3 regions of the Bradyrhizobium sp. USDA3010 genome follow, and region 3 is predicted to be linked to each of the others. Evidence: riboswitches for the same ligand, from Rfam matches in the RefSeq annotation. Region 3 holds a riboswitch; each other region holds the start of a gene.
The links. A riboswitch is a leader RNA that binds a small molecule or an ion and turns the genes downstream of it on or off. The one in region 3 is predicted to bind cobalamin.
Positions count from the first base shown of each region.

Region 1: linked by a shared signal. The riboswitch ahead of AC066Y_RS02930 (TonB-dependent receptor) and the one ahead of AC066Y_RS01275 (TonB-dependent receptor) in region 3 are both predicted to bind cobalamin.
Region 2: linked by a shared signal. The riboswitch ahead of AC066Y_RS30420 (DUF1636 family protein) and the one ahead of AC066Y_RS01275 (TonB-dependent receptor) in region 3 are both predicted to bind cobalamin.

Region 1 is NZ_JBWJZD010000001.1:646,935-654,756, reverse strand. It holds gene AC066Y_RS02930 (TonB-dependent receptor) at 26-2,242, opposite strand; cobalamin riboswitch at 2,424-2,621, opposite strand; gene AC066Y_RS02925 (FecCD family ABC transporter permease) at 2,731-3,774, shown strand; gene AC066Y_RS02920 (ABC transporter ATP-binding protein) at 3,771-4,544, shown strand; gene AC066Y_RS02915 (ABC transporter substrate-binding protein) at 4,550-5,380, shown strand; gene AC066Y_RS02910 (MBL fold metallo-hydrolase) at 5,566-6,606, opposite strand; gene AC066Y_RS02905 (DsrE family protein) at 6,799-7,254, opposite strand; gene soxB (thiosulfohydrolase SoxB) at 7,251-7,822, opposite strand, start outside.
Region 2 is NZ_JBWJZD010000025.1:117,726-125,547, reverse strand. It holds gene cbiB (adenosylcobinamide-phosphate synthase CbiB) at 1-275, shown strand, start outside; gene cobD (threonine-phosphate decarboxylase CobD) at 287-1,252, shown strand; gene AC066Y_RS30430 (cobyric acid synthase) at 1,249-2,697, opposite strand; gene cobO (cob(I)yrinic acid a,c-diamide adenosyltransferase) at 2,709-3,362, opposite strand; cobalamin riboswitch at 3,399-3,614, shown strand; gene AC066Y_RS30420 (DUF1636 family protein) at 3,708-4,082, shown strand; gene cobW (cobalamin biosynthesis protein CobW) at 4,079-5,113, shown strand; gene cobN (cobaltochelatase subunit CobN) at 5,113-7,822, shown strand, end outside.
Region 3 is NZ_JBWJZD010000001.1:310,384-318,205, forward strand. It holds gene AC066Y_RS01270 (PepSY domain-containing protein) at 1-939, opposite strand, end outside; gene AC066Y_RS01275 (TonB-dependent receptor) at 942-3,224, opposite strand; cobalamin riboswitch at 3,331-3,526, opposite strand; gene AC066Y_RS01280 (CobW family GTP-binding protein) at 3,777-4,706, opposite strand; gene AC066Y_RS01285 (amidohydrolase family protein) at 4,708-6,198, opposite strand; gene AC066Y_RS01290 (hypothetical protein) at 6,351-6,899, opposite strand; gene AC066Y_RS01295 (ABC transporter ATP-binding protein/permease) at 6,896-7,822, opposite strand, start outside.

The DNA of each region.
Region 1 (7,822 bases), 340 kb from region 3:
GGTCACACCCGCCGCGCCGGATAGCTCAAAACGTCGCGCCCGCCTTGACCATGTAGGTGCGGCTGGGCAGCGGATAGGCAGAGAAGCGGCCGGCCGTGAACGAGCTCGCGATGGCGTAGTCGTAGTACAGCGCGTTGAACAGATTGTTCACGCTGAGCGACCAGAAGAAGCGGTCAACCTGCCCGCTCAGCTTGAGATCGGCGGTGGCATTGCCGGGAATCCGGCTCTGGGTGTTGGCCTGGTCGTTGTCCATGATGCGCGAGCTCCAGGCCCGCACTGTGGCATCGAACACCAGATAGTTCTGCCAGATATTCCAGGTCACGCCGAGATTGCCGGTGTAGCGCGAGACCAGCGGCACGTCGTTGCCGGCCCACATGCCTTCGCGGAACACCGCACGAGTGATCGCCATGCCGCCACGCAACGTCACAGTGTCGCTGACCTTGAGCGAGGCGCTGGTCTCTGAGCCGTAGCGGCGGGTCGGGTCGAGGTTGACGTTGTAGAACAGCACCGGATTGAAATGGATCTCGTTCTCGAGATCCATCAGATAGACGCTGCTCTGGACCTGAAACAGGTTGGTCCTGACGCGGAAGCCGCCCTCGACGTCCTGCGACGTCTGGGTCTTGAGCTGGAAGCTCTGCGGGATCGGGGCGAAGGTCAGCGGGTCGAATGACGGACCCGAAGCGACGCGCTCGTCGACGTCGGGCGTGCGGAATGCGCGCGCGGCGCGGCCGAATACCGAGAAGGTGTCGGTGAAGCGATGCTCGGCGCCGACATGCAGCGCGTACTGCGTCTCGTTGCTGTCGAGCGGCGCCGCCTGCGTGTCGAAGGCGAATGGCGCGTTCGGGTCGTAGCGGTCGCGTGCCGACACGCTGGTATTCTGGACGCGCGCACCGTAGGAGAAATCGGTGGTCGGCAGCAGGCCGATCGTGTGCTGCCAGTACCCGGCCAGGGTCTGCTGCTCGATATTGTAGATGTGGTAGGGATCGACGCCTTGATAGGCGCCGCGTGCCTCACGGAACGTCGAATCGTAATAGTCAATGCCGGTCAGGATCGTGGACGGCATCCTCAGCACGACGTTCTTGACGCTGAGCCGCGGCGTGAGCGACCAGGTTTGTAGCGCCGCATCGTTATAGGTCGAGGCGAAGCTGATGGTCGGCACGGTGCCGAAGAAGCCGCTTTGCGTCTCGCGCTGCCGCCAGCCGCCGTCGACGATGAGGTCGACGCCGTTCATCAGCGTCTTGGTGAAGCCGGCGGTAACGCTGGCGGTTTGCTGGTTGGCATAGTCGAACGGCGTCGCCGCGCCGCGGCGATCGGTGAGCAGCTCGTTGACGCCGATCGACGGATCGACCAGCCGTCCGCCGGGCAGGCCGAGCTTCTGGTCGCTGCCGGTGACGGTGAGGAAGGCGGTGAGATCCGATGTCGTGTAGTTGACGTTGCCGACGGCGTTGCGCTGGTCGAGCGCATTGTTGACGCGGTAGCCGTCGGACTTGATGCCGTTGCCGTAGAACGAGGTCGACCACGGGCCGGAATTAAGCGCCGCGGACACCGCGGCCATGCGGGTGTTGAACGAGCCGAAACCGCCTTCGGCCCTGATCGTGGCCGGCGGACCGCCGGCGCCGGTCTTGGTGATGATGTTGACCACGCCGCCCACCGCGTTGTCGCCGTAGAGCACCGCGCCGCTGTTGCCGCGCGTGATCTCGATGCGTTCGATCGAATCGAGCGGGATCGTGGTGAGATCGAAGCCGGCCTTGTCGACGTCGTTGAGGCGGCGGCCGTTGAGCAGGAACAGGGTGTTGTCGGAGGCGAATGCGCCGAAGCCGCGCAGGTCGACCGCGGTCTTGGCGCCGTTCGGGCCGCCATAAAGCGATTGCAGCTGCACGCCCGGCACCTGCGCGAGAATCTCGGGCAGCGACTGCACCGGCGAATGCGCGATGTCGTCGGCGGTGATCACGGTCGAGGAAGAGCCGACAATGCCGGCGAACTGGCGGCCGCCGCCGCCTGGGCCGCCCGTTCCGGTGGCCGGTCCGGTCCCTGTCGTGTTCGATCCTGCTCCGCTGCCCACATTGTTGCCTTGCGTGGTGCCCGGCGCCGGGCGGCGTGGCGCCGGCGCTTCGTCAGCGGCTGGCCTGGCGCGCGTAAAATTCTGGTCGCCAGGCTTGGTGATTTCGATGGCCGGCAGCTGATTGGGAGAGGGCGCCTGCTGCGCCCGTGCGGTCGAGAGAACGATTGTCGGCGCGATCATCGTCGACGCGAGCAGAAGCGCGCGGCGCCGCCGGGAAGAAGAGTTGGAGAACATCTAAGAGAGACCTCGGTAACGTCAGTGGCACGTCACCGCGAACCAGTCTCACCATCGTGCTCGCAGGCTCAGCTGCTTGCAGCCTCAAGTGAAGCTCATGCCTGTACTCCCCGACCGGCATCTTCGCGTGTGACCACGGCTGACGGCAGGTCTCCTGGCTCGCGGGTCGTTACCCTTCGTCGCCTTCCCAGGACCGAGATTCCCAGTGGCCTGTGACGAAGGATTCACCGCATACAGTTGCGGGGGCAGCCGCGGCGTTGGGGAAGTTTCCCCGCACCGCATTCCCTTTTCATCTCATGAAAGAACCGTCATGTTCATCTAGGGTTCGGCTGGGCAAAGTCAATCCGGCGAAGGTCGGGCGGCCGCCAGGTGGCCACGGTTTCTGTCGGGTGTCGCTTGTCTGCCACGGCGATCGCTGTAAGAGCATGGATCCAATGAACGTGCAGGATTTTGCCTTGGCGGCCGAGGTCGCGGCGCGGCGCCGGTGGGGCGCTACCGCGGCGCTGCTCGCGCTCGTGGTCCTGCTGCTGGTGCTCTCGCTCGGCATCGGGCCGGTGCGGCTGTCGCCGCTTGCGGTGATCGAGGCGGTGTTCGGCGGCGGCAGCGACGTGGCGCAGGTGATCGTGCGCGAGATCCGGCTGCCGCGCACCGTTCTGGCGTTCGCGATCGGCGGTATTCTCGGGCTATCGGGCGCAGCGCTGCAGGGACTGCTGCGCAATCCGCTGGCCTCGCCGTCGTTGTTCGGCGCACCGCAATCGGCGGCATTCGGCGCGGTGCTGGTGATCGCGCTGGGCCTCGCCGATGTGCGCTCCTACGCGCTGCCGGTGGTGGCGATCATCGCCGCGTTCGGTTCGGTGTTCGCGCTGCTGGCGATTGCCGGCCGCAATGCCGGGCTTTTGATCCTGATCCTCGCGGGACTCGCGATCTCGAGCTTTGCGGGGGCGGCGACGGCGCTGGTGATGAATCTCTCCAGCAATCCGTTCGTGGTGCTGGAGATCGCATTCTGGCTGCTCGGCTCGCTCGAGGACCGCAGCTTCCAGCACGTGGCGCTGGCGCTGCCCTTCATCATCGCGGGCGCGGCCATCCTGCTCAGCCAGGCGAACGCGTTCCGTGCGCTGACGCTCGGCGAGGAGGCCGCGCAGAGTCTCGGCGTCGATGTCGGGCGGCTAAGGTTGCTCGTGATCGCGGGTGTTGCGCTCGGCGTCGGCGGCGCGGTCGCGGTCACCGGCACGATCGGCTTCATCGGTCTCGTCGCGCCGCATCTGATGCGCCCCCTGATCGGTCACGATCCGGCGCGGCTGCTGGTGCCGAGCGCGCTCGCCGGTTCGGCACTGCTGCTCGCCGCCGATATCGCGGTGCGCATCATCCCCTCGACGTCGGACATCAAGGTCGGCGTGCTGACCTCGATCATCGGCGTGCCGTTCTTCCTCTATCTGATCATGCGCGAACGCCGCGCGCTCGGCGGAGGCGTGGCATGACGCTGCTCTCCGCCACCGCGCTCAATGCCTCGCTCGGCAGCCGCAAGGTGCTGCACGATGTCTCGCTGTCGCTGGAAGCGGGCCATCTGGTCGCGCTGGTCGGCCCGAACGGCGCCGGCAAGACCACGCTGCTGCGCGCGCTGGCCGGGCTGATTCCATCCGACGGCGAGATCAGGATCGGCGGCGACGCGCTGGCCGCGCTTGCGCTGCGCGAGCGGGCGAAGCGCTTCGCCTATTTGCCGCAGGGGCACATGGTGCATTGGCCGCTGCCGGCGCGCGATATCGTCGCGCTCGGCCGCTATCCGCATGGCGCGACCGATCCGGCGCGGTTGTCGCAAAAGGATATGGAGGCGGTGCTGCGCGCGATGCAGGCGGTCGAAGTCACTGAATTCAGCGACCGCCGCGTCACCGAGCTGTCCGGCGGCGAGCGCAGCCGCGTCGCACTGGCCCGGGTGCTGGCGGTGGAGGCGCCGGTGATCCTCGCCGACGAGCCGACCGCCTCGCTCGATCCGCGCCACCAGATCGACGTGATGCAGAAGCTGCGCAACGTCGCCGACACCGGCGTACTGGTCATCGTGGTGACCCACGATCTCGGGCTCGCCGCGCGCTTTGCCGATCACATGCTGGTGCTGTCGGACGGGCGGCTGGCGGCGCAAGGTGCGCCCGCTGAAGCGCTGTCCGAGAGCGTGCTGGCCAGCGTGTTCCGGGTCAGCGCCTACCGCGCCGAATTTCAGCGCGAGGCCGTCATCGTGCCATGGGCGGACGTGTGATGGGGATGCGGCGTCTCGCAGCGGTGGCCGCAGCGGCATGGCTGATGTCGTATGCAGCCGCGTCCGCCGGCGGACCGCGCATCGTCTCGATGAACGTCTGCAGCGACCAGCTGGTGCTGTCGCTGGCCGACCCGGATCAGATCCTTGGCCTCAGCCGCTTTTCGCGCGATGGCTGGCAATCCTGGGCCGCCGAGCTGGCGCGAAACTATCCGCTTCTGTCCGGTGAGGCCGAGGACGTGCTGCTGCTCAAGCCCGACATCGTCGTGGTCAGCCTGTTCGACAAGCGCGCGACGCGCGATCTCCTGAACGCCAACGGATTGCACCTCGTCGAATTCACGGTGCCGCGCACGCTGGACGAGGTGAGGGACCAGATCCGCGCGATGGGCGACGTGGTACAGCATCCGGATCGCGCGCGGGCCGAGATCGCGCGGTTCGATGCGGCGATCGCGCGGGCGCGGGCGGTGGCTGATGGTCATCACTATCGGGTGCTGCCGGTGGAGCGGCGCGGCTTTGTCTCAGGTCGCAGCAGCCTGATCAGCTCGCTGCTTGCGGCAACTGGCCTGAGCAACGCGGCCGGCGAACTCGGGCTCGACGCGGGCGGATTTGCCTCGCTGGAGGCAATCGTAAATCTGAGGCCGGATTTCATCCTGGTGTCGGAGGCCGGCGATCGCGCCGAGGACGAGGGCCGCGCCTTCCTGCTGCATCCGGCGCTGGAACGCTTCTATCCGGCCGACAAGCGGATCGTGCTGCCGGAGCGGCTGACGGTGTGCGGCGGCGTCATGCTGGCCGATGCGCTGGATCGGTTGACGGCGGAACTCAAGCGGGTGACGCGGTGATCACTCGTCATCCGTCATCCTGAGGAGCGCGTAGCGCGTCTCGAAGGATGCACGGCCCGGATGCTTCCGGGCGTTCGCCGGAGGGAGCGGGGCCGTCGCCCTTCGAGGCTCGCCCAGCGGCGCAATTGCGCCGCAAGGCTCGCACCTCAGGGTGACGGTGCTAGAAATTGTGCGCGGCTAACGGGTTACCCCGTCACCACCGGCCCGCCGGCCTTCTTCCACGCATCGATGCCGCCTTCGATATGGGCGGTGTTCGCCAATCCCGCTTTCTTCGCGGAAGCTACCGCCATCGCGGAACGTTCGCCGAAGGCGCAGAAGAACACGACGCGGCGGCCGGTCGCGGCCGCGACTTCGCGCAGCATGCCACCGGGCTGCAACGTGGCGCAAATCCCGGGATAGGGCGCGTGCAGCGCGCCCGCGAGTGTCCCGTGCTTGGCCCGCTCGCCGCTCTCGCGTAGATCGACCAGCAGGATATCGGGCCGGCCGAGGCTCGCGATGGCGTCGCGCGCGCTGATGGACAGGCCTTCCTTGGCGAGCTCGTCCTGGTGCAGGCCGACATGCATGTTGGCGGGCACCGCGACGTCCATCATCTTTGGATTCGGGAGATGAAGATTGTTCATCAGCTCGACATAGTCGTCGATCGATTTCACCTGCAGCCGCGGATTGTAGCGCTTCTCCTCGCCGATGGTGGAGACGGTGTCGCCCTTGTAGTCATGCGCGGGGAATACCAGGGTCTCTTCCGGCAGCTTCAGCAGGCGGTTGAAGATCGAATCATACTGCGCTCGCGCGCTGCCGTTCTGAAAATCGGTGCGGCCGGTGCCGCGGATCAAGAGCGTGTCGCCGGTGAAGACGCGGTCGCCCATCAGATAGCTATAGGAATCGTCGGTGTGGCCGGGCGTGTACAACGCTTCGAGGCAGAGGCCTTCGATCGTCACCTTGTCGCCGTCGGAGACGCGCATCGACACCACGTCGGCCTTGCTCTGCTCGCCCATGATGGTGATGCACTGGGTGCGGTCGCGCAGCTCGCCGAGGCCGGTGATGTGATCGGCATGCAGGTGCGTATCGACCGCCTTGACCAGTCGGAGGTCGAGTTCCTGCAGCAGCTTGCAGTAGCGGTCGGCCTTCTCCAGCACCGGATCGAGGATCAGCGCCTCGCCGCCGGCGCGGCTCGCGAGCAGATAGCTGTAGGTGCCGGACACGCTGTCGAACAGCTGGCGAAAGATCATGACGGCTTACCTGTTCTCCGGGTCAAGTCACATGGAGGATATTATTCCATAGATAGGGTCGATTCAAAGCAAATCCATCCCCCCAACTAAGCCCATCCCCGTCACCCCAAGGAGCCGCGTCGCGGCGTCTCGAAGGGTGAACGGCCCGGCTCCTTCCGCGGGAGGGGTTATGCGCGTTCAGGCGACCGCGGGTTAAGGACGGACCAGCGTGTAGCCGTTCTCGGTGAGAAGCAGGATCTGTGCGACGCCGACCTGTACTGGGGTGGCGGTCGCGATGTAGTCCGGCCGCTTGCCGGTGTCGCGCTCGATCGTGTCGAGGGTGTTGAGGCAGATGTCGACCCGCGCACCCTGCGCGACCAGGCTCTCGACCAGCTTGCGGTTCGCATTATCGGGCTTGAGCAGTTCGATGCCCGGGCCGAAGGCGACGATCTCGACCGCGACCTTGTCGGGGTCGTAGTGCTTCATCAGATTGCTCGCGACGCTGATGACGAGGCCCTGCTTCTTCGGATCGTTGTCGGAGAGCTGCAGCACGACCTTGTGCTCGGCGAACGGCTTGTCCTGCAGCGGCGCGAGCTGGGCGCGGGCCGGCGGCGTTGCCAGCGCGATCGCCGCGAGGCCGAGCGCCGCGATGAGCGCGCGCCGCGTCATCCGTGCCTCGCAATGCCCGGGTTGTCCTCGACGCCTTTCAGCGTCACGCCGGGTTCGTCGCGGTTCGGCGGCCGGCCGGAGCGCAGATGCTTGGCCACGACATCCCAGATCGGCGCGCCGTTCTGCTGGTTGACCGAAGCCCAGCCCGAGACCTTGTAGTGCTTGCCGGCTTCGAGATGCTTGCCGTTGCCGAGCTTCAGCTCGGAAATGCGCTTGCCGACGGTCTCGCCGGGCGTGCAGGTGTAGGCGAGGCCGCCGACACGGACCATGTCGCCGCCTTGCTGATAATAGGGATCGACGTTGAACAGGTTGTCGCAGACGTCTTCCAGCACATCCTTGATCTGGCTGCCGGTCATGGTCGCGACGTAGGTCTCGGGATAGGTGATCGCGGTTTCCGACAGCACGTCTTCCATGGTCAGCGGCTGGCCGGCGAGCGTGGTGAGGCCCCAACGGAAGCCCGGCGACAGCGCGATCTCGGCGTTGAGCTCGTTCAGCAGCGCATCGCAGATCAGCTGGTCGACGGTGCCGGAGAAATTCCCGCGGCGATAGAGCAGGCGGTCGGCGGTGC
Region 2 (7,822 bases), on a different contig from region 3:
TTGCGCCGCGCTTCTCGCAGGCGTGGTCGTGCATGCTGCGCGACGCGCGGCGCCATCGCTCGCCGAATGCCGGCTGGCCGGAAGCTGCGATGGCCGGCGCGCTCGGCGTGCGGCTCAGCGGGCCCCGCATCTATCACGGCAGCATCGCGAGCGAGCCCTGGCTGAACGAGGGGGCGCGCGATCCGGCTGCCGCTGATGTCCTCGCCGGGCTGAAGCTCTATCGTTACGCCATGATGCTGTTGGCCGCAGCGTTCGTCGCCCTGGCGCTGGCGTGAAGGAGCGGCGCATGCGCGAGCACGGCGGAAATCTCGATGTCGCCCAGCAGCGCTTCGGCGGCGCCGCGGAAGATTGGATTGACCTGTCGACGGGGATCAATCGGGTGCCTTATCCTGGCGTCGATGTCGAGCTGCGGCAATGGAACGCGCTGCCGTCGCGCTCCGATATCGAGGCGCTGCACAACGCCGCGCGGCAGGCCTACCGCACCGACGCGCCGATCGTGGCGATGGGCGGTGCGCAGGCCGCGATTCAGTTGCTGCCGCATCTGGCGCCGCGCGGGCGGGTGCGCATTCTTGCGCCGACCTACAATGAGTATGCCGCGGTGTTGTCGGCCGCCGGTTGGGACGTGACCGAGGTGTCCGATCTCGCAGCGCTTGCGGGAGCGGACATTGGCATCGTCGTCAATCCGAACAATCCGGATGGCAGGTGCCATGATCGGCACGAACTGCTCGCGCTGCTGCCGCGCGTTGGCCGGCTCGTGATTGACGAGAGTTTTGCGGACGCGGTACCCGACCTGTCAGTTGCAGGAGAGGCCGGACAATCCGGGCTCCTGATCCTGCGCTCATTCGGCAAGTTTTACGGACTTGCGGGCTTGCGGCTCGGCTTCGCTGTTGGCAGCGAGCCGGATATCGCTGCGCTTGCGGCGATGGCGGGCCCATGGCCGGTTTCGGGTGCCGCAATTGCGATTGGACGGCGCGCGCTGCTCGATCGCGACTGGGCGAGGGCGACGACCGCACGGCTCACGGACGATTGCGCCAGGCTCGATGCGGAGGCGCAATCGCGGGGCTGGACGCTGCTCGGCGGCACGCCGCTGTTTCGTCTCTACGAGACCGGCGACGCGCTGGCCGCGCAGGACAAGCTTGCCCGCGGCCAGATCTGGTCGCGCGTCTTCCAGCAAAAGCCGGGATGGCTGCGCCTCGGCCTGCCGGGCAGCGAGGCCGAATGGTCCCGTCTTGCCGCCGCGTTGTCGGTTTAGCGCGCCAACGCCAGCAGGCCTTCCACATCAAGATGGGTCTCGATGTGCTCGGCAAGCGCGTCGAGCGCGCTCTCGACCCTGGCGCCGTACGGCTGATCCGCCGCAGGGATATCGAGCTGCGCAAGGAACGCCTTGCGAAATCCGTCCGAGGTGAACAGGCCGTGCAGATAGCTGCCGTGCACGCGCCCGTCACGCGACATGGCACCTTCCGGCGAGCCGTCAAGCATTGAAAAGGGCCGCGCGCGATCCGGCCCGTCGGTGCGCCCGATGTGGATCTCGTAGGCACTGATCGGTTGATGGGTCGCAGCATGCATCGCGCTGACGCGGGTCAGCGTCTTCTGTTCGGTCATAACAGTCGTGACATCGAGCAGCCCGAGGCCAGGCGTTTCGCCGGCGAGTCCCTCGATCCCGTCGGGATCGGCGACGCTCTGCCCAAGCATCTGGTATCCGCCGCACAGGCCGAGGATGTGGCCGCCGCGGCGATGATGCGCCAGCAGGTCGATGTCCCAGCCTTGCGCGCGCAGGAAGGCGAGATCGCCGCGGGTCGATTTCGAGCCGGGCAGGATGACGAGCTTCGCGTCGCCCGGAATGGCTTCACCCGGCCGCACCATCACCAGATCGACGCCGGGTTCGAGCTTCAGCGGGTCGAGGTCGTCGAAATTGGCGATCCGCGACAGCGCGAGAAACGCGATCTTGCACTGGCCGGGCTTGCGCGCGTCGCCGAGCCCGAGCGCGTCTTCGGCCGGAAGCTCGCCAGCGCGAACGAACCAGGGCAGCACGCCGAAGCCGCGCCAGGCGGTGCGGGCTTCGATCAGCCGGTAGCCGTCGTCGAACAACGTCGGATCGCCACGGAATTTGTTGATGACAAAGCCCTGGATCATCGCGGCATCATCGGGGGCGATCACCGCCTGGATGCCGACGAGCTGCGCGATCACGCCGCCGCGGTCGATATCGCCGACCAATACCACGGGCACGTCGGCCCTGCGCGCAAAGCCCATATTGGCGATATCGGACTTGCGCAGATTGACCTCGGCGGGGCTGCCGGCGCCTTCGACCAGCACCAGGTCGGCGCGCTCTTTCAATCGCCCAAAGCTCTCCAGCACCGCGCCCATCAGCGATGGTTTCATGGCGGCATATTCGCGCGCGCGGGCGGTCGCGATCCGCTTGCCGTGCAGGATGACCTGCGCGCCGACGTCGGTCTCCGGCTTCAGCAGCACCGGGTTCATGTCGGTGTGCGGCTCGACGCCGGCAGCAAGCGCCTGCAGCGCTTGCGCGCGTCCGATCTCGCCGCCGTCGATGGTCACGGCAGCGTTGTTGGACATGTTCTGCGGCTTGAAGGGCAGCACGCGCAGGCCGCGTCGTCGGGCGGCACGCGCAAGGCCGGCGACGATGAGCGACTTGCCCACGTCCGAACCGGCTCCCTGGATCATCAACGCGCGCGCCATGGCAACAACAGTCAGAACTCGACGCCCGGCTGGGCCTTGATGCCGGAGCGGAAGGGGTGCTTGACCAGCGTCATCTCGGTGACGAGGTCGGCGATCTCGATCAATTCGTCCTTGGCGTTGCGCCCGGTGAGCACGACGTGGGTCATCGGCGGCTTCGAAGTCGTCAGGAAGTCGACGACGTCGGCGATCGCCAGATAGTCATACCGAAGCGCGATATTGATCTCGTCGAGCACGACCATCCGCAGGCTCGGATCCGCGATCAGCTGCTTGGCCTTTTCCCAGCCGGCTTGCGCTGCCGCGACGTCGCGGCCGCGATCCTGCGTCTCCCAGGTAAAACCTTCGCCCATCGCGTGGAATTGACAGAGATCGCCGAAATGTCCGGTGAGCAGGCGGCGCTCGCCCGTATCCCAGGCGCCCTTGATGAATTGCACCACGGCGCAGGGAAAGCCGTGCGCCACGCAGCGCACGATCATGCCGAAGGCGGAGGAGGATTTTCCTTTGCCGGCGCCGGTATGAACGATGATCAGGCCCTTTTCACCGCTCTTGGTCGCCATGATCTTGTCGCGGGCGACCTTCTTTTTCGCCATTTTGGCCGCATGCCGCGCATCCAATGAAGGGTCGGCGCCGACGGCGCCATCTTCAGCGTCGTGTCCATCAGAAATCATCACGTTCCTTCGGCTTGACAAGTGCGAGGCCAGGACGAATGGTGACCCCGCGTTGGTTCCTGTCCTACGACAGGCGAAGAGGGAATGCGATAGGGCTCGGACCGCAAGGTTTGCCCGAAGCGCAGCCGCCCCCGCGACCGTGACCGGAGAGATGCCCAAGCCACTGATTCCCTAATGGAGTCGGGAAGGTGGGCATCACGGGAGAAATCCTACTCCGCAAGCCGGGAGACCTGCCGACGCAGTGTGTTTGAGACCGGCGGACGGGGTGTTCCGCGACGGGGAACGAACCTGTTCACGTCAGGTTCGTGTGCCTCATCGCTTCCCGCAGTCAATTCAGGAAGGGCGATGAGCGTTACACTTTATGTCTGTATCACCTGCCGCGCCGGCCAGACGCTCGCCGAAGGCGAGCTCGCGCCCGGTGCGCGCCTGCATGCCGCGCTCGTTGAGGCGGGCGTGCCCGATGACGTCAATCTGGTTCCGGTCGAATGCCTCTCGGCTTGCAGCCAGGGCTGCTCGGTCGCGCTCAGCGCGCCGGGCCGGTGGTCCTATGTCTACGGCCGCCTGTCCGCGGATAATGCCAGGGATGTGATCGCCGGCGCCTCTGCCTATGCCACGGCGCCTGACGGCATCGTGCCGTGGCGCAGCCGTCCCGAAATCTTCCGCAAGCAATCGCTTGCCCGAATTCCCCCCATCGCCGTCGTGCCGGAGGCCGCAGAATGATGACGCTCGCCAAGGTTCCGGTCACCGTCGTGACCGGCTTTCTCGGGTCCGGCAAGACGACGCTGATCCAGCATCTGATCCGGAATGCCAACGGCAAGAAGCTCGCGGTGCTGGTGAACGAATTCGGCAGTGAAGGCGTCGACGGCGACATCCTGAAGTCGTGTGCGGACTCCAATTGCCCGACCGAGAATATTGTCGAGCTCGCCAACGGCTGCATCTGCTGCACCGTCGCCGACGATTTCATCCCGGCGATGGAGCAATTGCTCGCGCGCCCTGTGAGGCCCGATCATATCGTGATCGAGACGTCCGGCCTCGCGCTGCCGAAGCCGCTGCTGAAGGCATTCGACTGGCCGGAGATCCGTTCGCGGATCACGGTCGATGGCGTGATCGCGCTGGCCGATGCGGAGGCCGTTGCTGCCGGTCGCTTTGCGCCGGACCCGGCCGCCGTGGATGCGCAGCGCGCGGCAGATGAGAATCTCGACCACGAAACGCCGTTGTCCGAAGTGTTCGAGGATCAGATCGCCTGTGCCGATATCGTGCTGCTGACCAAGGCCGATCTCGCCGGTGCCGAGGGGATCAAAGCGGCCAAGGCGCTGATCGCGGCCGAGATGCCGCGCGAGGTGCCGATGTTGCCCATCGTCGACGGCGCGATCGACGCCCGCGTGATCCTCGGTCTTGAAGCGGCGGCAGAGGACGACCTCGCGTCGCGGCCGTCTCACCATGACGGCGAGGACGAACACGAGCACAACGACTTCAATTCCGTGGTGATCGATCTTCCGGAGATCGCGGATGTCGGTGCGCTGATCGCGTCGATCAAGGGGCTGGCGCGCGAGCAAAACGTACTGCGCGCCAAGGGCTATATCGCGGTCGAAGGCAAGCCGATGCGGTTGCTGGTGCAATCGGTCGGCGAGCGGGTCAGGCATCAGTTTGACATGCCCTGGGGCGCGCGGCCGCGGCAGTCGAAGCTCGTTGTGATCGGCGAACACGGCGATATCGATGAAGCCGCGATCCGGGCGCGACTAGGTGTCTGATGCACGTCGTCTTCCGCGAGAGCCGCGGCCTTGAGGAGACCGCGACGCCAAGGGACCTCGGCCAGGATCCGGCCGATCTCGTGGTGTTGTCGTTTTCCGACAGCGATCTCGCCGCGTTCGCGGCCGGCTGGCGGCGGGGCCGCGCCGCGCTGCCGTCGCTGCGGCTCGCCAATCTCGCGGAGCTGCGCCACCCGCTGTCGGTCGATACCTATATCGAGCGGACACTGTCGCATGCGCGCGGCATCCTGGTGCGGCTGATCGGCGGCGAGCCCTATTGGTCATATGGCCTGGCCGTGGTGCATCGGCTGGCGAAGGAACGCGGCATCGCCCTGGTGGTGCTGCCGGCGGATGGCCGCGACGATTTGCGGCTGGATGAATTCTCGACCCTGCCGGTCTCGACGCTGCGCCGCCTGAAGGTGCTGTGCGACAAGGGCGGCCCCGTTGCCGCGCAGGCCGTGATTGCACAACTGGCGCTGGCGTCCGGCCTTTATGCCGGGCCGGTTGTCGGTGAGATCGATCTTCCCGAGATCGGCGTCTACGATTCCCAGCGCGGTGCCGTCGCGGCGCTGCCGGCACCGGATGGCCGGCCGCTGGTGCTCGTGACCTTCTATCGCTCCTATCTGGCGGCCGGCGACACGGCGCCGGTCGATGCGCTGATCGAGGCTTTGCGCAAAAAGGGATTCGATGCCCACGGCGTGTTCGTCACCTCGTTGAAGGCGGCGGGCGTGGCCGATTGGCTGCGCGCTCAGTTCGCGCAATGCTCGCCGGCCGCCATCGTCAATGTGACCGCGTTCTCTGCGGCGGGTGACGACGGCACGACGCCGTTCGATGCCGCATCGTGCCCGGTGTTCCAGGTCGCTTTGTCGACGGCGCAGCGTGAGGATTGGGCCTTGTCGCTGCGCGGCCTGTCGCCCGGCGATCTCGCGATGCATGTGGTGTTGCCGGAGGTCGACGGCCGCCTGTTCACGGGCGTTGTGAGCTTCAAATCGCCCGGTGAGCGCGATCCCGATCTGCAATTCGCGCATCTTGCGCATCGGCCGGATGCCGAGCGCGTCGCAGCGGTCGCCGCGCGCGTGGCAGCCTGGCATCGGCTTGCCGGCAAGCCGGCGGGGGACAAACAGCTTGCGCTCGTGCTTTCGAACTATCCGGGCCGTCCGCATCAGATCGCGCATGCCGTCGGCCTCGATGCACTTGCTTCGGTGGAGGCGTTGTTGGCCGATCTCGCTGCTGCGGGCTTTGATCTTGAGCCGATGAAGTCGCTGGGTGGCGTGCTGCTGCACCGGAAGCTGACATGGGACGTGGCCGAATATCGCGCGGCGATGTCCAGCCTTCCCGAGCTGCTCCAGGACGATCTTTCGCGCGCATGGGGCGCGCCGGAGGATGATCCCGATTGCCGCGACGGCGCATTTCATTTCGCGGCGATCCCGAGCGGCAGGTCGATCATCGCGGTTCAGCCGGAACGCGGTGAGGTCGGCCAGCGCGATGCCGACTATCACAATCTCTCGCGCACGCCGCGCCATGCCTATGTCGCGTTCTATCTGTGGCTCAGGCAGCAGGGCATCGATGCCGTCGTTCATATGGGCGCGCATGGAACGCTGGAATGGCTGCCCGGCAAGTCGGTTGCGCTGTCATCCGCATGCTGGCCGGAAGCGCTGATCGGCGATCTGCCCGTCGTCTATCCCTTCATCGTCAACGACCCCGGCGAGGCCGCGCAGGCCAAGCGCCGGATCGGTGCCGTGACGATCGGCCACCTGCCGCCGCCGCCGCTGGCGCCGGCGGCGGTGCCGGAGGGCTTGCGCAGTCTCGAGCGTTTGCTCGATGAATATTCCACTGCGGACGGCCTCGATCCGGCGCGGCGGCAGCGGCTGATTGCCGCGATCCGCGAGGAAGCTCGCATCGCCGGGCTGGAGGACGATCTCGGTCTCGCGGCGTCAGTCTCCGCGGCCGAGGCCATTCCCCAGATCGATCGCTTTGTCTGCGATCTCAAGGAAAGCCAGTTCGGCGACGGGCTGCATGTGTTCGGGCAGGGCGCTTGCGGCGAGGCGGAGAGGGCAGCGCTGCGCGATGCGCTCGCGGGCCGGCGTGTTGCGCCGGGGCCGGCGGGCTCGCCCTATCGCGGGCGGAGCGACGTGCTGCCGACCGGACGCAATCTGTTTGCGGTCGATCCGCGCGCGTTGCCGACGCCGTCCGCGCATGCGCAAGGCGTGAAGCTCGCCGAGGAGCTGCTGCGCCGTCATTTGCAGGATCACGGCGACTGGCCGAAAGGGCTGGTCGTCGATCTCTGGGGCTCCTCGACGATGCGCACCGCTGGCGAGGACTTTGCGATGGCGCTGCATCTCGCCGGGATCGCGCCGCGCTGGGATCATGGGTCGGGCCGGGTGTCGGGCTACGACATCATCGCGCCGGCAGAGCTCGGCCGGCCGCGCATCGACGTGACGCTGCGCGTGTCGGGACTGTTCCGCGACGTCTTCTCCGGGCTTGCGCAGTTGTTCGAAGCTGCGGCGGAGGCATTGTCCGAGCGCAGCGCTGAGGGTGACGAGAATCCCTACCGGCAGCGCGTCTCGCGCGTGTTCGGGCCTCGTCCCGGACATTATGGCGCCGGCATCGCGTCTGTCCCGGACGTCTTCACGGAGGAGGCGCGCGACGCGGCCGGCGAAGCCTGGCTGTCGGCATCGTCCTGGGCCATTGCATCTGATGGCGAGATCAGGC
Region 3 (7,822 bases):
CAAGCGAGCGACGATATCGGGTGCATCATGGCTGCTGTAGCCGACCGCGATCTCGCGCGTGAGGCCACGGCCGGAGAATGCACCGCCGGGATTGAGCGACAGCCAGCCGCTGAACATCCAGGTGAAGGCGAAGATGCCGCCGACGAGGCCGGCGATGTGATGCCAGGCCATCCAGCCGCGATAGGGCGAGACGGCGCCATCAGCGTAACGGCGCGTCAGCCGCAGGCGCAGAATGCCGATCCAGAAGCCGGTGACGGCGACGACGAGGCAGATGCCCGAGATCCACAGCACCACGTCCCGCCACAACGGGCCGTCCTTGCGCAACACGGTCGGATAGATCCAGTGCGGGATCGAGCCGAGCCAATTCCAGACGCGCTCTCGCCGCGTGGTGTCGAGCGCGATCTCGCCGCTGCGCGACGAGACATAAAGTTGGGTGCCATCGGCGTCGCCGAGGCCGATCAAATGGAGCGGCCGCAACGGATCGAAGCGCGCGGTGACCGACCATTGGTCGCGCGTCACCGTATCGAGCAGTTCCGGCCGCACGGCGCGCGGATGATGCCGGGCAATGGCAAGCGCCTGGTCCGGCGTGATCCGGTCGATCGTGCTGCCGTCGATGGCCGAAATAGTGACCGCGCCTCCCTTCCATCCAGTCACGCGATAGACCGGAACATCGTCCAGCATCGAGAGCCGGAGATCGCGCGGGTAATGCTCCGCGCCCGCGATCGCCATCGCGCGATCAGGAGCGACCTGCACCTTGCTCCAAACGATGCCAGGGAGCGCGGAGAGGCGCTCGTCGTCAGTGAGGCGCGGAAACGCCACGTACATCATGACGAGGCCGGAGATGAACCACATCGCGAAGAACAGACACGTCGCAATGCCGATCCAGCGATGGACGACATAGAGCCATCGCCGCGCTCGCCGGATCAGAGCGTTGCGCATGGTCAGAACTTCACGTTGGCGGACAATTCGGCGGTGCGCGGCATGCCGAGCAGCCACTGCCCCGTCCCGTTCGAGGTCACCGCGTAGACCTTGTCGAACAGATTGTAGACCCTGAACGCGACCGTGGTGCGGTCATCCGGCTTCCACCTGATGCCGCCATTGACGACGTTGTAACCCGGCCGCAACTGGGTGTTGGCGAGATCGGAGTACATCGCACCGACGATCTGCACGCCGCCATAGACCGACCAGTTCGGCGCGAAGTCCCAGGTCAGCCAGACGTTCGAGACCTGCTGCGGCACGTTGACCGGGACATTGCCGTTGTAGCTGACGACCTTGCCGCCGACCACCTGGCTGTTGTTGTCGTATCTGGCACGCAGCAGCGCAAGATTGGCGTCGACGCGCCAGCCATCGTTCAGCGCGAGCCCGATCGTTCCTTCGACCCCGCGGGATGATTGCTGGCCGATCTGCAGTGCCAGGCCGGCGGTGGGATTGCTGGGATCGGGAATGGTCAGGCCGGTCTTGACGATCTCGTACCCTGCCAGCGTCCACTCGCCGCGGCCGCCCCAGAACGACTGCTTGACGCCGATTTCGGTCTGCTTGCCGGTCGCGAGCTGGAAGGTTTTCTGCGAGGTCGACAGCGAGATCAGGTTGCTGACCGGATCGACGCCGACCGCATACTGGCCGTAGAACGCGAGGTTCTTGATCGGCTCGTACACCAACCCGGTTCGCCAGCTGGTGCCCGACAGCGTGGTTTCAAAACTGTTCGCCGGCGTCTTGTAGTCGGTGCGATCGACCTCGGGACGATCGTACCGGACGCCGGTGACGAGCGACAATTGATCGGTCAGCGACAGGCGATCTTCGGCGAACAGCGCGTATTGATTGACGATCGCGTTGAAGCCCGGCGTCGTCGCCGTGGTCGTCGCGAAGAACGATCCGGGATCGAACACGTAAGGATTGACCGACGACGCGCCGCCATAGGGCGAATTGTTGGTGTGGGTGAAGTCGATCCGGTTGACGTCGAACCCGGCGACGAACTGGTTCGCGAGCCCGAGGACTTGACCGCTGAAGGTCGCATCCATCCGGTTGCCGAGCTGCTTCTGGTCGTGGAAGATCTCGATGTAGCTGGAGCGGTCGATCAGCTGGGTCTTCGGGTTCCAGGTGTAGTTTTCGATGTCGCGCCAGTGCCGCTCGCTGGTCAGATAATACAGCGTGTTGTTGATCTTGATGCCGTCGGCGACGTCCCACTCGGTCTTGAACTGGGTCCAGCTGTCCTGATAGCGGATCGCGCTGTCTGATGCGTTGTAGTTCTTGAAACGCAATGCATCCTGGATCGACCCGTTGATCAGCGGCGTACCGAAATAGCGCGACGGGCTGCGGTCGCCGTAATCCTCGGACAGTGTGAAGGCGAGATTGTCCGATGCCTGCACGCGCACGGCGGCGGAGACCACCGCATTCGAGGTCTTGTCGCGATCGACCCAGCCGTCCGACATGTTGCCGGTGGCGTTGATGCGGTAGGACACATTGGGATTGATCGGACCGGTGCTGTCGACCGAGAGCCGCCGCGTCATGTTGCTGTCGAGCGAGACCTCGGCCTCGTTATAAGGCGTGCCCTGCGGCTTCTTCGGAACGACGTTGATGACGCCGCCGATCGCGCCCTCGCCGTACAGCACCGAGGCCGGACCGCGCAGCACTTCAACGCGTTGCGTCGACCAGGTGTCGTAGGGGAACGTCAGGGTGCCAGAGCCGATATAGAAGCGCGTGCCGTCGTATAGCGTCATCACCGAGTTGCTGCCGGCAAAGCCGCGGGTGCTGAACGACAGGCCGCCATTGCCGGGCGCCGGCGTTGCGATGAACCCGGCCGCGTTCTGGGTGACGGCATCGAGCACATTGTGCTGGCCGCGTTCGGCGATGGTTTGCGCCGTGATGATCTCGACGCTGGCCGGCGTCTGCAGCGGCGTCAGGTTGAGACGACTGCCGGTACCTCCCTGCGTGGTGGCGTTGAGCGTCGGCGATACCGATCCCGATGCACCTGACGCCGCGGCGCGCGGCGCGCCAGCGGTTGCCGCCGCCGTTGCAGGTCTGGCGCGCGGCCGCGACGACGTCGCCGAGTTGCGGCTTCGCGCCGCGGGCTTGGGCTTTGTGGATGTCGAGGGTGCGACCTCGATCGGATCGAGCGTCGTGGGTGGAGATGTTTGTGCCGAACCTTCAGCCGGCAGCAGCAGCGATGACAGGGAGCAAACGAGACCGAGGCGCCATTTGCGCGCAGCGGGAGAGGACGGAGACATGAAAGGACTCGCGGTAACGTGGCACGTCACCGCGAACGCGGACTGGCGCATTGCCCCAAAGGCAGTGCTCCGATCCCACCAGGACGCCCCCGCCCGATGTGCTCGCGTGTGACCACGACTGACGGCAGGTCTCCTGGCTCACGGGTCATCGCCTGTCGACGCCTTCCCGGGCGGAGTGGCCCAGTGGCAAATTGACGAAAGGCTCGCCGTTTACAGTTGCGGGGACAGCTGCGGCATTGGGGTTACCCTCGCACCGCATTCCCTTTTGATCCCCGAAGGGAACCGTCGGCCGAAACGATAGGTGGTGCGGGATGGGCTGTCAATTCGATGCGATTGTCGCACACATGCTTTGCGGGATGATGCTGCTGCGATGACACAGCGACAGCGCGGGCCGACGCGAGGATTCTCTATTCCGTCATCCTGAGGTGCGAGCCTTGCGGCGCAATTGCGCCGCTGGGCGAGCCTCGAAGGATGCACGGCCACGCTGGTGGCCGTCGATCCTTCGAGACGCCGCTTCGCGGCTCCTCAGGATGACGGAATACCTAATTCGCATCACTCGGCTTCGATACATCCCTGCATCACCTCATCGATCTCGGCCCGCGACAGAGCGCCCATCTCCGCAATGAACACGATTCGCGTTCGTGGCACGCCGGGCGCCGGCACGCCGCCGGCAGCCAGTGTCGCGCGTCCGCCGGCGAGTTGAAACACCGTCAGCCGTCCGGGCTGCTCCACCGTCTCGAACAATCCCTTCGCCCGCGCCAGCTTCGGCGCCAGTTTGCCGATCGCCTGCTGCAAGCGCGGCAACCGCACCGGCCGCTCCGAGGTCCAGCTCAGCGTCTCGAACCGGTCGGATGTCGGCCGGCGCGGCGCGGTCTCGCGCGGCGCCGGCAACCGATCGAGGTCCGCGGGAAACAGCAGCGCTGCCGGCACCTCGCCATGCTGCGCATCGACCACCACGGCCGCCGGACGCAGTGCCCGCACCGCATCGCGGATCGCGGCGCACGCGGCTGCATCAGCCAGATCGACCTTGCTCAGCGCCACCACATCGGCCGCCCTCAACTGCGAGCGCAGCAGCGCATCATCCAGCGCGACCACCGGCTGCGTCGCGTCAACCACGCACAGCACTGTCTCCAGCGGCGCCTCCTTCCAGATCACCGGATCCATCAGGTTGCGGACGATGTCGGAGGGATCGGCGATCCCGCTGGTCTCGATCACGATGAATTCGGGACGCGGATCCCGCCGCAGCAAGGTTGCGAGCGTGCGCAGCAGATCGCCCTCCAGCGTGCAACAGATGCAGCCATTGCTCAGGCTGACCACGCCATCGCTGGCGCCGGCGATCAGCTCCGCATCGATATTGATCGCGCCGAAATCATTGACCACGGCGGCGATGCGGCGGCCTTGCGCATGCGCCAGCAGATGGTTGACGACCGTGGTCTTGCCCGCCCCGAGAAAACCCGCGACCAGCAGGATCGGGACCGCCACATCAGCCCCCAGTGACCGGCCGGCGCACCGGCCGGCCCGGCCGCGCCGCGACATCGAGGACGCCATCATTGATCAGCGGCTGGCCGCTGACCACGAGATGCCGCACGCCTTCCGCCGGGCGGTTCATCGCGGAGAAGGTCGCACGATCGCTGAGCGTCTCGAAGTCGAACACCACGACGTCAGCGTCCGCGCCCGCCTGCAGCCTGCCCTTGGCGCGCATCGCCGGCGTGCTCGCGGACAGGATTTCCGCCGGGATCAGCGCACATTTGCGGATGCCCTCGAGCAGCGACACCTTCCTGCGCTCGCGGACCCATTCGCGGATGAAGCGGGTGAAGCAGCCGGCCGAACGCGGATGCGAGGTGGCATCGTCAGGCAGCGGCCAGGCGTCGCCAGTATAGGGACGGCCATCCGACAGCGTCCATGGCATCGCGTCGGACGCGATCGCGCCACCCGGATACAGCACCGCCATGTCGAGCAGATCGCGATGGTGCTGGTTGTTCTCGATATCGAGCACATGCCACAGCACCAGCGTCGAGGGTTCCGCGGCCTGCGCCGCCAGCAGCTCCTCGCGGCTGCCGAAGCGGTGACCGTCGGTCACGCGCTGCACCGAATCATAGCCGAGGCCGTTGCGCTCCTCGAATTTAGGATCGCTGAAGAAGGTCGCCGCCAGCACGGTCGAGCCGGTGCCGTAGGGATAGGCCTCCACCGTGATCGGCAGGCCCTGCGCCTGCGCTTTCGCGATCAGCGCAACACAGCGCTCGATGTCTGTCTTGCTCGACGAGTTGAAATGGCAGATGTGCATGTGCGCGCCGGTGGCACCGGCATAGCCGATCAGGCGGATATAGGCCTCGGCCGCACTCTCGGGATCGATGCGTGACATGTAGGCGACGTGGGTGAAGGTCGGCACCGCATGATCAGCGGCGAGCTGGCACACCGCGGTCAGTTCCTGCACGCCGGCGCCCGGCGCATAGGCGTTGAGAATGCCGATGCCGATGCCGCCCTCGTTCAATCCGTTGGCAAGGCGCGCGAGGATGCCGCCGACCTCGCCCTCGGTCGCCACGTTCTCGATCCAGCGGCGATCGCGCATCGCTGCGCCGAATGATTCCAGCGAGCTTTCCGCATTCGAGCCGGTCATCGCGCCGATCCGCGCGAACGCCCAGTTGGCCGCGGCGCCGTAGTTCAGCACCCGTCCCTTCTCGGCCTGACGCTTGTACCAGGATGCCACCGGCAACACACCGGCCTCGAGGTCGAGCGAAGTCGTCACCCCGTCGAACGCTTGCATGCGATCGGCCGGTATGGTCTGGCCATGCGCGTGCAGGTCGATGAAGCCGGGCGCCACCACAAGGCCGGTGGCGTCGATCTGCCGCTCGGCGCCGCCGAGGCCGGTGCCGACCGCGGCGATCTTGCCGTCGACGACGGCGACGTCGCCGATCGCGTCCATCCCGCTGGCCGGATCCACCACCCGGCCGCCGCTGATCACCAAACCACCCATCGCCACTCCCCGCATTGTCCGACACCGACCGATCTCTTTTCGAGCACAGAGAAGCGCATCGCACTCATCGCAGCAACCCGGCAAGGGGTCGTGGCGACATGTTCTGGCGGAATATCCGCCGCGCCGTGACGGCGATTGCAGAGAGCCCCTCCCTACGTTCCTGTTGCACGCCGCGACGGCAGCCCCCGCCAGAGATCGTTGCCGGGCTTCATGCGGCTCGCCACCAGTTTCGGCGGCGTGCGGTCCCTGGCGATCGCCGCTTCGACCGCGCGCTTGAGCCTGACATCGTCGATTTGTGCCAGGAATCGCCGGATGACGGCATCCTGATCCGCGCCCCGACCGGAGATCGCCGCGCACAGCTCCGCGGTTGTCCGGCGGAAAAAGTGGAAGGCGTCATCGGCCGCACCGCCCAGCCGGTCGACCTCGCCGGCCACACCGAGCGCGTGCATCCGATCGTCGTCGTCGAGCGTGACCGCGAAGCGCAGCACGGCAAGCTGCCAGGCACGAAGCAGCTTGCTCTCCGGTTCGGTCGCGTCCTCGCGCATCAGTCGAACACCCCGCGCGCCGATACTCCTTCGGCTGTCGAGGGAGGTCAGGCGCGGCGCGACTATCCTTGCGCGGGAATAGGTTTTCGAGGGGAGCACGCGCTCGATCACATAGGAATCGCATAGGCGGAGCGCGCACAGCCCCAATTCGCTCAAATCCCCTCGAATTGCAGCCGTGCCAGCCGCGCATAGAGGCCGCCCGCCGCCACCAGCTCGGCGTGAGCGCCCTGCTCGACGATCCTGCCCTGATCCATCACCAGGATGCGGTCGCAGGACAGCACGGTCGCCAGGCGATGCGCGATCACAAGCGTGGTGCGATGGCGCATCAATTCCTCCAGCGCGGTCTGCACCAGCGTCTCGCTCTCGGCGTCGAGCGCCGAGGTCGCCTCGTCGAGCAGCAGCAGCGGCGCATCGCGCAGGATCGCGCGCGCGATCGCGATGCGCTGGCGCTGGCCGCCGGAGAGCGTCACGCCGCGCTCGCCGAGCTGGGCGTCGAAGCCGCCGGGCAGCCGGCGCAGGAATTCGGTGGCATGCGCCAGATCGGCGGCCCGCTCCACCTCGGCGTCGGTGGCGTCGGGCCGGCCGAACCGGATGTTGTCGCGGGCGCTCGCGGCGAACACCACGGAATCCTGCGGCACCAGCGCGATCCGCGCGCGCACGTCGGCCGGATCGGCCTGCCGGATCGGCACGCCGTCGAGCGAGATGGTGCCCGATTTCGGATCGTAGAAGCGCAACAGCAGGTGGAACAGCGTGCTCTTGCCGGCGCCGGACGGACCGACGATCGCGACCTTCTCGCCGGAGCGTACCTCCAGCGACACGCCGTCGACGGCCAGCGCGTTCGGCCTGGTCGGATAGGCGAAGCTGACATTGTCGAAGCCGACATCGCCGCGCGCGGGCTGCGGCAGCGCGCGCGGCGACGCGGGAGGTGCGATCTGCGGCCTGACGCGCAAAATCTCGAACAGCCGTTCGGCGGCGCCCGATGCGGCCGAGACCTCGCCCCAGACCTCGCTGAGCTGGCCGAGGCCGCTCGCGGCGAACGCCGTATAGAGAATGAACTGGCCGAGCCGGCCGGGGCTGAT